2 regions of the Roseibium sp. Sym1 genome follow, and region 2 is predicted to be linked to the other one. Evidence: riboswitches for the same ligand, from Rfam matches in the RefSeq annotation. Region 2 holds a riboswitch; the other holds the start of a gene.

Region 1 (7,285 bases), 330 kb from region 2:
GTTCCGCCCACTGCAGGAAACGGTCCAGAAGGTCGGCAAGCGCGCGATGTTCGGGGTGACACTGGCCTTCAGCGGCGACAGGGTATCTCCCGTCAGCGGCCGCATGCAGGAAGTCTATGGCGACCGCATGTTCACGCGCGAGCAGCTTCAGCGCCGCGCCCTGTTCCGGTTGTTGCCGGACGAACTTCTTCTCGAGGAAGCCCAGGCACAACTCGCCCGCTACAGCGTCCTGATGAAACGGCCGCCCGATTTCGTGGCGGTGCGCGAGGGGCTGCTTGCCAGAACCTCGCTGGCCCGTCTTGTGTTCAAGGCGATCGTCCATGCGGATTACGAAACACCGCCGCTGGTGATTTCTCCGGTGCGGTCGGGCCTGAAACCGGTTCGCCTGGCGCGGCTTGCAAGGTCCTATGGATTGAAGCTGCTGCCCAAGGCCGACCCGTTGCCGGAAACCGATGACCAGGAAGAGCTGCAATGTCTCCTGCACAATCACTTTGACGGCATGACGGACCTGAGTTTTGTTGCCGCCATTCCCGGCCGTTCGGACGACCGGTTGAGACGCGACGAGCCGCGCCGGAAGGTGGCGATCCGTGAATGCCAGTATGACGTGCTTGCCAGCGACAGATTCTTCCATACGCTGGAGAAGAAGGACGTCTTCCTGAATTGAAACGAAAAAACGGTCCTGCGGGGAACAGGACCGTTTTTCGTGGAGGTCTGGAAGGGGGGAGGGGCAACCCCGCTTCCATGTCTTTAGATATAGGGTTATTTTGCTCCGATGCACGTGATGTGGATCACATGTTTTCATTTGATCTTCTTTTTTGCAGGCGGCGCTATTGGCAGGGGGTCGAAGTGGCTGAAATTAAAGACTTTTTAAAAAACAGCTTTTCGCTGGAAGGGCTGGAATCGGAACTGGCGGTCGGATTGTCCCGCCTGGCGCGGCCCATGAAGATTGGGGCGGGCACGATCCTGTTCGAAAATGGCGACCCGGGCAACGGCTGTTACGCGGTTCTTGAAGGCTCGCTCAAGGTGGCGCTGCTGTCCGTTGAGGGCGACGAACAGCTTCTGGCGGTCCTGGGCCCTGGCGATCTCGTCGGCGAACTGGCCCTGCTCGACGGCCGCCCGCGCTCCGCCACAGTCAGCGCCCTGAAGGACGCCCAGCTCGCCTTTATCGACAAGGCGGCGTTCCAGCGGTTCGCCGATGAAAACCCTGCTGTCTACCGACACATGCTGTCGATTGTCGGCAAGCGCCTGCGCCATGCCAATGACGTGCTGGCGGCGCGCTCCTTCCTGCCGCTGCCGGGCCGGGTCGCGCAGACCTTGCTGCAATTGTCAGAGACCTTCGGCAAGCAGCTCGACGACGGGCGCATGCTGATCCACTACAAGCTCAGCCAAGCCGACATTGCCAACATGGCCGGCGCCGCGCGCGAGAATGTCAGCCGTGTCCTCAACGACTGGAAACGTGCCGGCACCATCAGCCGCATTTCCGGATATTACTGCATCGAGCAGATCGAATTCCTGGAACAGGCCTCGACGCTCTAGGGGCTGCCGCGGCGCTTTCCCTGTCAGCCTTCGTCATGCCATGGCTTGACCCACTGCTGTCCGGTTTAAGTTGGATTGAGGTTTAAGGTCATCTGCCTTGTGTCAGTTTGCGGTGGCGGTTTGTGAATGTTCAGTGCGTTGATTGTGCGTCGATGCATGAGGTTGAGGCGCACGAGGCGTGCGAAGGCGAGTGGTTGCTTGACTGCTGTCTGGGTCGCCTGAGCGGCCCTGAGCAGGATATAGGCGATCAAGGCGATGAAGATCTGGATGCGTACGGCATTCTCGGACGTTCCGAGGAAATGCCGGATCTTCAGGTTCTGCTTGATCCACTTGAAGAACAGCTCGATTTGCCAGCGTTGTTTGTAGAGATCGGCGATTTCGTCGGCCGGTGCATCCAGGTCGTTGGTGACCAGCCGGATGGTTTTGCCAGTTGAGATCCGTACGGTGATCTCACGGACGGGATCGTCGAAGGGGTTGCGGCGCGACCGGGCCATGCGCTGGGGGAGCAATCCGATGCGGTCGGAAAGGATGTTGCCGCTTTCGGACACATCCCGTTCTGCGCAGACCTGAAGGTTTGTGTTGGTCTTCAACCGGGAAACGAACCTGCATCCATTCGCGTCGAGCTTCTTCCACCAGGCGTAATCATAATAGCCAAGGTCGAAAACGTAAGTCATCCCCGGCTCGATTGTCGTGTCCTTGGCAGGGATCACGTCGTGAACCTTCTGGCCGGTTACAGAGGTCTCCAGCGCGGTATCAGCATACGGATCGTAGGTGACATGCAGCTTGATGGCCCGATGGCCGCTCACTGTATCGGCCCAACCTGTTCCGGCCGACGACAACCGGATCCGCGTGGCATCGAGGATGCGCACGGCATCTGCCAGATGCCTGCGTGTTCGTCGGCTGGCGGCGGCTGCCATAAAAGAAAAGAGCTCGGCATAAAGTGCGGCCGGCCGCCGGGCATTGGCGTCGGCCAGCGTGGTTCGGGCCACGCAGCTCCCGCCCGCATGATAAAGCCGGGCGGATTGGCTCATCAGCCCCGTCTCAATCTCCCGCAAGCTCTGAGCGCCAGCGAGCTGACCGAACAACAACGCCAGAAACTGGGTCTTCGTTGTCAAACGGCGGACACGGTGATCCGCCTTGTGCTCATCCACAAGCCGATTGAACTCGCCCCAAGGAACATGCTTCAGCACTTGATGAAAAACGCTATTGTGATGGCGCATGGCATTGTTCCTCTGTTCGTGTCTCAAACGCGGCCAAACGTCTGAAACCGAGTAGAATCAATGTCATGCGCATAGTCCACTAAATTAAACCGGACAGTAGTGGGCTTGACCATGGCATCCATGCCGTTTCCTTGCTTTTTCACGAGGCAGGTGACACTGGCGAGATCACGGCATGGATTGCCGGATCAAGTCCGGCAATGACGGAGGAAGTTGGGGGACTAGGGGCGATCGACGCGAGATGGAAGCTGGTCTTGATCGATCGGCGCTAACTAACTCTCCACAGCGACCGCCGTCTGCGTCCCCGCCAGGATCGACGCCAGAGACTGTGTGTTGAGGCTGTCCAGGAACGCCTCGGCTGCGCGGGCCATGGCCCCTTTCAGCGCGCAGCGCGGCAGGAAGGCGCAGATTGCGTCACCGTCCGGTTTCAAACAGGCAACCACGCCGAGATCCGGCTCGATCAGGCGAACCACGTCGCCGAGCCTGATCTCGTCGGGTGCCTGTGCCAGGCGAATGCCGCCGCCGCGGCCACGTGTTGTTTCCAGGTAGCCGCCCTTGGCCAGATGGGCGACGATTTTCATGACATGGGATTTTGCCAGACCGAGCTGCGTCGCCAGCTTGTCGACGGTTTGCGGGTCGTCGGTCTGGCCTGTGGCCATCAAGATTCTCAAGGCAAAATCGCTGGCCTGACTGAGGCGCATGACAGCATCCCATAAAACATTCATCTCAGATGTTGATTTTAGCGAAAGCCTGTGGCATTTAAAAGATGCATCTTAAATGAATGTTTGGAGGCGGCCATGGAAGCCCGCGAAACGTCACAGCATCGCTACAAGCTGCAGCGGCGGGAAACGCCTGTCACGGGCGACCGGCTGCGGCGCTACGAGGAGGTCGACGAACAGGCGATCCACGTCATGGTGCATACGTTCTACGGCTGCATCCGTGAACATCCGCGTCTCGGGGAAATCTTCGGGCGGCGGCTCGCGGGCCGCTGGGAAGAACACCTGCCGAAGATGGAAGCCTTCTGGCAGTCGGTCCTGATGAAGAACGGCGCCTACAAGGGCAAGCCGGTACCGGCCCATCTGAAACAGAAGGAACTGGTCAGCGCCGACTATGCCGCCTGGCTGGGCGTGTTCCGCCCGGTCATTCGCGAATTGTTCGTGCCGGATCTTGCCGACGAGATCATCGCGGTCGCCGAGCGCATCGCGCAAAGCTTGTGGCTTGCCACTTTCGGCATGCCCGGAGCGACCCCGCCTGCCGAACTCGCCTCGAAGCCGTCTGACTGGAGCGGATCATGCTGGTAACGATTGTCCTCGTCGCGGAGGCCCTGGTGGCCGTCTGGTTCACCGTGTTCTCGCTCATGCTTCTGTCCATGTACCTGGACAGCCGGACCATGCCCCTGCCGAAGCTCGACCTCGCGGGCCGCACGCTGATCGGCAGCGCCAAGCTCGCCTTCGTCACCGGCATGGTGGCGCTCGCAGCGATGACCATTTTCGAAATCAATGCGATCAGCTGATCACGATACTCAAGGAACCCTGGACTATGTTCACACCCAACATGCTCAGCCGCGCATTGCCGATCCTGCTGATCTGGGTCGCCGCGCCCCTGCCGCTCTGGATCATGGTCGTGTTGATGATGCTTGTCTGATCAATGAAGGACTTGTGCTTGTCATGCTTGCGGGTAGTCTTTTCGTCTGAATCGGAAAGAGGGGATCAGGCGTGAACGAAGAAACACCGCAGGGCGAGCTGACATTGCGCACCATGGCCATGCCGGCCGACACCAACGCGTCCGGAGACATTTTCGGCGGCTGGGTGCTGTCGCAGATGGACCTTGCCGGGGGCATCGCCTCCGGCCAGCGCGCGGAAGGCCGTGTGGTGACCATCGCGGTCGACAAGATGAAGTTCATCCGCCCGGTCCATGTCGGCGACGTCCTGTGCGTCTATACCAGCGTCGGTCGCGTCGGCACGTCCTCGATGGAGATCAGGATCGAGGCCTGGGCGCTGCGCCACCGCTACGGCCACCGCGAAAAGGTCACCGAGGCGATCTTCACCATGGTCGCCGTCGACGACAGCGGCAAGCCGAGGCCCGTGCCCACGCAGCACTGAGGTGGCAACGCCAGGCCCCTGTCATCACAGCTTGGCCTCACCCAATGACGTCATCCTGAGGAGGACCGTCAGGTCCGTCTCGAAGGATCCGCCACTTGCTCCGGTATGTGCAGCCGCTCCTTCGAGACGCGCGCAAGCGCGCTCCTCAGGATGACGCCGAATGGTTGGTTGGTACCTGCAATTCGAGGGGCGAGCCTGCTTCGAAAACCCTATGAAAGCCGTCCCGTCCGTTGCCGGTTGAGGATGTCGGCGAACAGGTCCTCGTCGACGGCGCAGGTGCAGCCATTGGCCCACAGCTGCAACAGGCCCTTCAGCCGGTCGATCCTTGCCTGCGCGGACAAGGGGGCCTTGTGGCAGGGCAGGCCGCCCAGAATGCGCAGCGTGCGGATCCGGGACAGGACGCAGTCTTCCGCTGCTGCCCGCCAGACATCGTCATCTGCAATCTGCGACTGGACGGCCAGCCGGTTCTCGATCAGTTCTGCCGCGCGTCCGGCAAAAGGGTCCTGAGTCAATTAATCCTCCATCGGTTGCCCGAGGAGGACTGGCGCATTTGAGAAAACCGCTTGATTGCCGGAGTGCCCCAAAAGGATCGATCCGGCCGCATCCCTGTTGCGGAAACCACCTTGCCCGGTCGGCAGGTTGGCGAGGGCGCCAGCCCTTCTCTTGATGATGGCGCGCTTATGCCACGGCACATGGTGCTTGGCAAGTCCCCCGGCGCATGTCACATCTTCCCCAAACGCATGTTTGGAGACCTTCCTTGCTGGACAGATCCGCTCTGCATCACAGCCGTCCGCTTGTGCCGGTTCTGCTGGCCTTTTGCGCCTGTTTTGTCGATGTCGTCTGCATTCTAGGACTGTTCCATACCTTCACCGCCTTTATCACCGGCACCCTGGTCGTCCTGTGCACCGAAGTCTTCCACAAGGGGGACAATGCCGCGCTGAAGGTGTTCGTTCTGGCAATGTTCTTTGTCTCCACCCTGTTCTGGTTCACTGCCGTGACCCGGCTAATCCGGGCGGGAAGGGTCACCGTCGGCCAGCTGTTTGCGCTCGAGGCGGCGCTGGTCGCCGCATTCATGCTGGTGGCGGGGCTCGGGGATCCTTCGGTGTCGGGCCCGCTGGGCGCCGTCACGCTTGTCGCCGTCGGCCTGTCGACAGTCGCCATGGCACTGCAGAACGTGATCATGCTGACCCTGCTGCACCGTCACGTGCCGACCACCATGATGACAGGCAACTCCCTCAAGCTGGTGCTCGGGATCGCCGACTATTTCCAGCATCCTGAAAACCGGGAGGACAGCCGTTCCAGGATCGTTCACCAGGCTCTTGTGATTGCGGCATTCGCAGCCGGCGGCCTGCTGGCCAGTCTGCTGATGACGCTCTTCGGGTTCTGGGCGCTGGCGGTGCCGGTCGCAGTTCTCCTGCTTCTGGCCGCGGTACAGCCGTCATCGGAAGGGGAATTGGCGGAAACAGGAGCTCAGGCGCGCCGGTCGTAGTCCACGCGGCCATCGACCAGATGAATGCGCCGCTGCATCCTGGCCGCCAGGTCCAGGTCGTGGGTGACGGCAATAACCGTCGTCCGTTCCTTGTCGACGATCTTCTGAAGGCTCTCGAACACCTGTTCGGTGGCGGCGGAATCCAGGCTGCCGGTCGGTTCGTCCGCCAGGATCAGGTCGGGTGAATTCGCCAGGGCCCGGGCCACCGCGACGCGCTGGCGCTGGCCGCCCGACAGCTGTTCGGGTCGCCGGTGCAGGAACTCTTCCAGGCCGAGACCCGCCAGCAGTCCGGTGGCATGGTCCAGTTGCGCCTTGTGCGACAGCCTGCCAAGCCGCTGCATCGGGATCATGACATTGTCGAGGGCACTGAATTCCGGCAGCAGGAAGTGGAACTGGAAGACGAAGCCCAGTTTTTCGAGCCTGAGCTGGGCCATTTCGGCGGAGGTGAGATCATGGGTCGGCCGGCCGCCGATCCGCACTTCTCCGTCGGTCGGCCGGTCGAGCAGGCCGAGCAGGTAGAGCAGGGAAGACTTGCCGGATCCCGACGGGCCCGTAATCGCGACGAACTCGCTCTCGCCGACGCTGAACGTCACATCCTCGACCAGTGTCACCGGCACCACGGCGGGCAGGATGCGCGTAAGGCCGCTGACTTCCAGCAGCGGGGAGGACGGGGTCGCCTCCGGGGCCAGGCTCATGTCGCCCCCCGGATGATGTCGACCGGATTGAGCCGGGCGGCCTTGCGTGCCGGCAGCAATCCGGCAATGGCGGAGGAAAAAAGCGCCAGCAGGCAGGCTATGACATAGTGATAGAAGGCGAAATGGATCGGCAGGCGAGTCATCTCCACGTCGGTGGTCACCTCGAACTTGACCGTGGCGAGATAACTCGACAGGGCGAACCCGAGCGCGGACCCGGCGACGGCGCCGAGCACGCCGATCACGAGG
Region 2 (7,285 bases):
CCCACCGATTGCTGCGGCGCGACACTAGATCAAGCCGCATGCATGTGCAATCACATGTCGCAAGACCATGACTTGAAGCTTTCCCGCCAACCCGATACACCGGGCCTTCGATTTCGCGTTCCAACTGGCGCCACTGGAGAATGAATAGTGTCTATGAATGAGCCGATCAGCGTTCAGGAAGCCCTCATCTACGTGATGGTCATCGTTTCGGCGTCGGACAATGAAATGACCGACAAGGAACTGGCCACGATCGGCGACGTGGTCAAGATGCTGCCCGTCTTCCAGGGCTATGACGGCGGCCGGATCATTCCCGCTGCCCAGCGCTGCGGCGACATTCTCCAGGAAGACAACGGCCTGCAACTGGTGCTCGAACTTGTCGGCGACGTGCTGCCGCACAAGCTCTACGACACGGCCTATGCGCTGGCGGTTGAAGTCGCGGCAGCGGACCTGCATGTCGAACAGGAAGAGCTGCGCATCCTGCAACTCCTGCGCGACCGCTTCGGCCTCGACAAGCTCACCGTCGCCGCCATCGAACGCGGGGCCATTGCCCGCCACAGGCCGGCCTGAGCCCAGGGAGCATCCCTTGAAACGCAGGCGGGTTCTAGTCTGGACCGGGACAGCATTCCTCGTTGTCCTGGCCCTGCTGGCTCTGGCGTTCCCGGGACTACGGGATTTCGACCTTTCCGAATACAGGACGCGGCCTCTCTCCTTTTTCTTTGATGACGCCACAGTTGCCGGAACGCTGCATTCCCCGGAAACTGACAACCCGCCCGTCGTGCTACTGGTCCATGGCGACGGGCCTGCGGACCGCTATTCCGGCGGCGCCTACATGCCGTTGATCAGCACGCTTCTGGACAGCGGCATTGCTGTCTACAGCTGGGACAAGCCGGGTGTTGGCGAGAGCAGTGGAGACTGGCTGAGCTTTTCCATGGAAGACCGGTCCAGGCTGGCATCAACCGCGCTGGACACCGTAAAAAGCCAGCCCGAATTCCGGTCCTCGCCAATCGGTTTCGTCGGTTTTTCACAGGGCGGCTGGGTAGTGCCCATCCTGGCAGAAGCGCCGGCGAAGGCCGATTTCTTCGTGATCATCGGCGGGGCGGTCAACTGGCTGCGCCAGGGCAGGTACTACACCAAGCGCCGACTGGAACTGGCCGGGGCGGACATCAAGACGGTCGAGGCAACGCTGGCGGACGCTGAGGCCGGCAACAGGAAACTGCTGTCAGCCGGGTATTCCTACGCGTCCTATCTGTCCGATCACACAATCGGCATACCCATGTCCGAAAGCCGCTTCGCATTTGTCCGGCGAAATGCCCTTGCCGATTCCAGCGCCAGCCTCCAGCGCATTTCGGCACCCATTTTGACACTGCATGGCAGCGGCGATCTCAATGTCGACCCGGCCTATAATTCCGGCCACTACCGGGACTTCCTGGAAGGCCGCAACGATGCCAACCGTTTTCTGGTGATCCCGGATGGCAGCCACGCCCTCTTGAGAACAGCCCTCTTCAACCAGCAGAGGGATGGCGACATGCCCGCCTGGACCAAACTTGCCTTTGCACTGCTCGGCCGGAAGGCCTATGCGCCGGGAGCGCTGGACACCCTGACGGGCTGGATCCTGGAGCGGGCTAGAAAGGCCGGTTGAACGTCAACTGCCACTGAACGTTCAAATTGAAACGGTTTTGTTTGCCCTTCCCTAAAACACGGCCCCTTATGACCGTTTCAGGGGACGGGGAGCGGTGCCGGGCCAAGCCGGCCGCCTGCCTCCACCTTTGTGTCACCAGCAACGGGAACGGTGCATGAACAGTCAGGCTTTCGGGGATCAGGTCGGCGTGCGCTATCCCTTGCGGCGCAAACGGCAGCGTGTGTCTGTGCGGAGGCGGCGACCGATCGAAATGCGCACGATCCGCGTGCGCACCGGGCCCAAGCCGGTCAACTGGGGTCAAAGGCTGCTGATCGCCGTTGCTGGGTTCGTCTGCGGCCTGGCGGCAGACTCCCTGGTGATGTTCGCCGAACACCACTTTCACCTTGCCAAGGACCGGGATCCCGACCTTTTTGCCATCGTGCTCGGAACCGGCCTTGCCGGGCACACCCTCTACCTGGTCTTCGGAGCGCTCGCCGTTACGCTGCTGACGGCCTTCAAGCGCCGGAAATGGATCGTCTGGGTCCTGATCGGCTTTGTCGGCGGTTTGCTCAGCGTCTGAGCCCGACCGCTCGAGGGATCAGTTCAGGCTGTAGATCGCGTCCGGCAGGTCAAGGGAAAAGGCCGGTATGACGACGTCGAACGAGGACCCGTCCGGACGTTCCATGGAATAGAATCCGGCCATGATGCCGCTGTCGGTCGACAGGGGGCAGCGTGAGGAATACTCGTAGGTTTCGCCGGGCTCGATCACCGGCTGCTCGCCGACAACGCCTTCGCCGCTGACTTCTTCCTGGCGGCCGATCCCGTCCGTGATCTGCCAGTAGCGCGTCTTCAGCTGCACGGGTTCGCTGCCACCGTTGTGGATCTCGACCATGTAGGCCCAGACGAACTCGCGCTCTTCCGGCAACGATTCATCGTCCAGGTAAAATGGCTCGACCGAGACTTCGATCCCTTCGGTGATGGCGCTGTAACTGCCCGACACGTTTGTTCCTTTTGCCTTCAGGCTTACGTTCCGGAGGCGCTTATAGGGCGAATGACACAAGCGTGAAAGAGGGTTGTTCATCCCTCACCCGGATTTGCTTGTGATTTGCGGAAGGATTTTGCATGTAGACGGCACAATCCAAACAAAGTTGATCCGCCCCATGTTCGATGCCCGCCTGCGCCCCCTGATCGACCCGCCGCTCAACCGCGCGGGCCTGATCCTTGCCCGCGCCGGCGTCGGAGCGAACACGGTGACGCTGGTCGGCTTTGTCCTGGGCCTGGGCGCTGCCCTGGCGATTGCACTCGGACATTCCTTGCCGGGGCTTGTGCTGATTGCGCTCAACCGCCTCGCGGACGGGCTCGACGGGGCCGTTGCCCGCGCCAGCCGCAAGACGGATCTCGGCGGCTATCTCGACATCACCCTCGACTTCTTCTTCTACAGCGCGATTCCGCTGGCCTTTGCGGTCCAGAACCCCGAGGCCAACGCCCTTGCCGCCGCCGCCCTGCTCGCCAGCTTCTACGCCAACGGATCGGCCTTCCTCGCCTTCGCCATCATGGCGGAAAAGAACAGGCTCACAACCGCCGCCCAGGGCTCGAAATCGCTCTATTACATCGGCGGGCTGGCCGAGGGCACGGAGACCATTGCCCTCTTCCTGCTGATGGCGCTGCTGCCCGGCTGGTTCCCGGTGCTCGCCTGGGGCTTTGCCGCCGTCTGTTTTGTCTCCGCCGGCGCAAGGGTGCTGATCGGCGTCCAGGCGCTGCTAATCCACGGCGACTAGATCGCGCCGAGTGCCTTTTCGACATCCTCCAGCAGATCCAGCGGATCTTCCAGGCCGATCGACAGGCGCAGCAGGCCGTCGGAAATGTCGAGTTCCGCGCGGGCTTCCTCGCCGATGGACTGGTGCGTGGTGGTCGCCGGATGGGTGATCAGGCTCTTGGCGTCACCCAGATTGTTGGAAATCTTGATGATTTCCAGCGCGTTGGTGAAGCGGAACGCCGCTTCCTTGCCGCCGTCGATCTCGAAGGCCAGCATGGTCGAGCCACCGCTCATCTGGCGCTTGGCGACGTCGGCCTGCGGGTGGTCGTCCCGGCCCGGATAGATCAGCCGGGAGACCTTCGACTGGCCTGCCAGGAAATCCGCAACCTGGCCGGCGGTCTCGGTCTGGCGCGCGACACGCAGCGGCAGGGTTTCCAGGCCTTTCAGCAGCACCCAGGCGCTGAACGGGCTCATGTGCGGGCCGGTATGCTTGATGAAGGGCATCACCTCGTCGGTGATCCATTCCTCGTCGGACAGGACAACACCGCCGAGGCACCTGCCCTGGCCGTCAATGTGCTTGGTGGCGGAATAGATGACGACGTCCGCGCCGAATTCCAGCGGCGACTGGTAGAGCGGCGTCGCGAAAACATTGTCGACGATCAGCCGGGCACCGGCTTCCTTGGCTATCGCCGAGACAGCGGCAAGGTCGATTACCTCAAGCGTCGGGTTGGTCGGGCTTTCCAGGAACAGCGCCTTGGTGTTCGGACGGACGGCGGCCTTCCACTGGTCGATGTCGGTGCCGTCGACCAGCGTGCTTTCCACGCCGAAGCGCGGCAGCAGGGTCTCGCAGATATAGCGGCAGGAGCCGAACAGGGCCTTGGCGGCGATGACGTGGTCGCCGGCCTTCACCGACGCCATCAGCGCCAGGTTGACCGCGGCCATGCCGCTGGCCGTGCCGCGCGCGGCCTCCGCGCCTTCCAGCGCCTTGATACGGTCCTCGAACATGGTGACCGTCGGGTTGGCATAGCGCGAATAGACGTAACCCGGATCGTCGCCGTTGAAGCGTGCCTCGGCGGCCTCGGCATCGCTGTAGGTGAAGCCCTGCGTCAGGTAGATGGTTTCCGACGTCTCACCGAAGGGCGAACGCATGGTGCCGCCATGGACCAGATTGGTTGCGGGACGCCAGTTCTTGTTTCCGGTCTTGGTGATCTCAGTCATCTTCTTCCATGCTCCAAACGCAAAAAACCCCAGCCTCAAGACCGGGGTTTGCACCTCCGGCCTTTTTAGCGACTTGTTTAACGTGGCTGCAAGCCGGCCGGCCCAAATCACCACGAAGTGCCCTTGTCCTACGGGATAAAGCCGCGGGGGTCAATCTTCTTTGGCGAAAACAGCTTCCCACGCGCAAAGCCGGTTGGCGCGGCGGGCCGCATCCGTTAAGGACGTTAGGAAGGATTATCGCGGGAATTCTCGATGAATATGACAGTGGGGCAGGTCTTGAACGGAAGCGCATCTCTTAAGACCGAGGGCATTCTGCCCGAGCGGATCATTCACGCCATGTTCGCCGCCGGCGAAATTGCCGCGGCCGCCCCGCCGGTCGACGGCCAGGTACAGCCCGCCAGCCTCGACCTGCGCCTCGGCCGGGTGGCCTACCGCGTCAGGGCGAGTTTCCTGCCCGGACCGGCGATCAAGGTGGCGGACCGGCTCGAACAGCTCAAGCTGCACACGGTCGACCTGTCCGAGGGCGCCGTTCTGGAAACCGGATGCGTCTATATCGTGCCGCTGCAGGAAAGTCTCGCGCTGGCCGCCGACATTTCCGCGACCGCCAACCCGAAGAGCTCCACCGGCCGGCTCGACGTCTTTACCCGTGTCATCACCGACAACGGCCTTGCCTTCGACACCATTCCCGCCGGCTACACCGGTCCGCTCTACGCGGAAATCTCGCCGCTGACCTTCCCGATCCTGGTGCGCAGCGGTTCGCGGCTCAGCCAGATCCGCTTCCGCCGCGGCCAGTCGCTCATTCCCGATGCCACGTTGGAAGAGGTGCACAGGGCGCACACGTTGATGAGCGGCGGCAACGAGCGCATCGGCAACGGCGTGCAGCTCTCCATCGACCTGGAAGGCACCGGCGAGGGCAGTCTGATCGGCTACCGCGCCAAGCAGCATTCCGGCCTGATCGATGTCGATGTCGTCGGCGCGCAGGACGTGCTCGATTTCTGGGAGCCGATCTACCGGCGCCAGCGCTCCGAACTGATCCTCGATCCGGATGCCTTCTACATCCTGGTCAGCCAGGAAGCGGTGCATGTGCCGCCGGACTATGCCGCCGAAATGGTGCCGTTCGACCCGCTGGTCGGCGAGTTCCGCGTCCACTATGCCGGCTTCTTCGATCCCGGCTTCGGCCATGCGGGTGCCGGTGGCGTCGGCTCGCGCGCGGTTCTTGAAGTGCGCTCTCACGACGTCCCGTTCATCGTCGAACACGGCCAGACCATTGGCCGGCTGGTCTACGAGCACATGGCCGAGCGTCCCGAGCGGCTCTATGGCGAGGGCATCGGCTCCAATTACCAGGGCCAGGCGCTGAAGCTGTCCAAGCATTTCCGGACGCCTGCCTGATCCGGACATGGCCCTGAAAACCGTCACCCGCGAATATGAAGGCTTCCTGGAAGACAGGAAGTCACGCTTCCTGGCGCATCTGGTCCCGGTGGACGACTTCGACCGGCGTCTCGAGGAATTGCGCAAGGAACACAGGAAAGCGGCCCATATCGTCACCGCGCACCGGCGCCTGCTGGAGGACGACCGCATCGAGGAAAGCGGCAAGGATGACGGCGAACCGGCCGGCACCTCCGGCATGCCGACCCTCCGGGTCCTGCAGGGCGCGGAGCTGATCAATTGCGCGGTGCTGATCGTGCGCTATTTCGGCGGCACCAAGCTCGGCGGCGGCGGCCTCGCCCGCGCCTATTCCGGCGCCGCCCAGGATGCCATCAACAACGCCAGGCTGGTGCCGTTCCGGAAGATCCTGACCCGGACCGTCAGCGCGGACTTCGCCTCAAGCTCGGACCTGGAAGGACGGATCGAAAGCCTCGGCTTGACGGTGCTTGCGCGCGACTACACCGAAGACGGCGTGACGCTGACGGTGGAGGGGCCGGACGAGGTGCTGGCGAAGCTTTAAGCCGGCCCACCATTTGTTCCGTCTTGTTGAACACGCTCCGTCGTCGTCCCATGGCTCGACCATGGGCCTGCCTTCGACGGGATCGGGGGACCCATGCCGTTGCGTATCCCAAACCAATGCGATTGCTGTTGGCCACTGTCACGGCATGGATTGCCGGATCAAGTCCGGCAATGACGAAGATTGAGGGGTTTGAGTGCGGGGCCACTCCTTCGAGACAGCGCTGACGCGCTTCCTCAGGATGACGCAGAAGGAATGGCACAATCACAGGGGCGCAACACATTCTGCGTCATCCTGAGGAGCCGCGCAGCGGCGTCTCGAAGGATCGGCCACATTCTCAACGGCCCTCACAAAACGCCGCGGCTTGGCGAGGGGTTTGTCGTAAAACGGCCAAGACCGAGATACAAGCGCCTCACGCCCTCTGGCCGCCGACCTCCGCCTTCAGCTGCCGCAGCTCCGCCCGGAGCGCCTTGACCTCTTCCAGGATCAGTCCGGTGTCGTCGTGGATCGCCTGGCGGTTGGCGTCGGCTTCCGCGTCATGCTCCTCCTGCATCGCCGAGACGATGATACCGATGAAGAGGTTCAGCACCGTGAAGGCCGTGCACAGGATGAAAGGCACGAAGAACAGCCAGGCCAGAGGATAAGCCTCCATCACCGGCCGGACGATGCCCATGGACCAGCTTTCCAGGGTCATGATCTGGAACAGGGTGTAGAGCGAGGCGCCAAGGTCGCCGAACCATTCGGGAAAGGC

The links. A riboswitch is a leader RNA that binds a small molecule or an ion and turns the genes downstream of it on or off. The one in region 2 is predicted to bind S-adenosylmethionine.
Region 1: it holds a riboswitch for S-adenosylmethionine, as region 2 does, so the genes downstream of both, O6760_RS01080 (hypothetical protein) here and O6760_RS30250 (O-succinylhomoserine sulfhydrylase) in region 2, are expected to answer to the same signal.

What each region holds. Positions count from the first base shown of each region.
Region 1 is NZ_CP114786.1:233,242-240,526, reverse strand. It holds gene O6760_RS01115 (ChbG/HpnK family deacetylase) at 1-664, shown strand, start outside; gene O6760_RS01110 (Crp/Fnr family transcriptional regulator) at 847-1,536, shown strand; gene O6760_RS01105 (IS4 family transposase) at 1,602-2,756, opposite strand; gene O6760_RS01100 (RrF2 family transcriptional regulator) at 3,026-3,454, opposite strand; gene O6760_RS01095 (group III truncated hemoglobin) at 3,551-4,054, shown strand; gene O6760_RS01090 (hypothetical protein) at 4,045-4,266, shown strand; gene O6760_RS01085 (acyl-CoA thioesterase) at 4,511-4,855, shown strand; gene O6760_RS01080 (hypothetical protein) at 5,065-5,367, opposite strand; SAM-I-IV-variant riboswitch at 5,409-5,530, opposite strand; gene O6760_RS01075 (YoaK family protein) at 5,613-6,344, shown strand; gene O6760_RS01070 (ABC transporter ATP-binding protein) at 6,326-7,039, opposite strand; gene O6760_RS01065 (ABC transporter permease) at 7,036-7,285, opposite strand, start outside.
Region 2 is NZ_CP114786.1:6,594,905-6,602,189, forward strand. It holds gene O6760_RS30225 (tellurite resistance TerB family protein) at 154-567, shown strand; gene O6760_RS30230 (alpha/beta hydrolase family protein) at 584-1,639, shown strand; gene O6760_RS30235 (hypothetical protein) at 1,794-2,198, shown strand; gene apaG (Co2+/Mg2+ efflux protein ApaG) at 2,217-2,618, opposite strand; gene O6760_RS30245 (CDP-alcohol phosphatidyltransferase family protein) at 2,779-3,396, shown strand; gene O6760_RS30250 (O-succinylhomoserine sulfhydrylase) at 3,393-4,592, opposite strand; SAM riboswitch at 4,637-4,716, opposite strand; gene O6760_RS30255 (2'-deoxycytidine 5'-triphosphate deaminase) at 4,845-5,981, shown strand; gene O6760_RS30260 (IMPACT family protein) at 5,989-6,537, shown strand; gene O6760_RS30265 (ion transporter) at 6,947-7,285, opposite strand, start outside.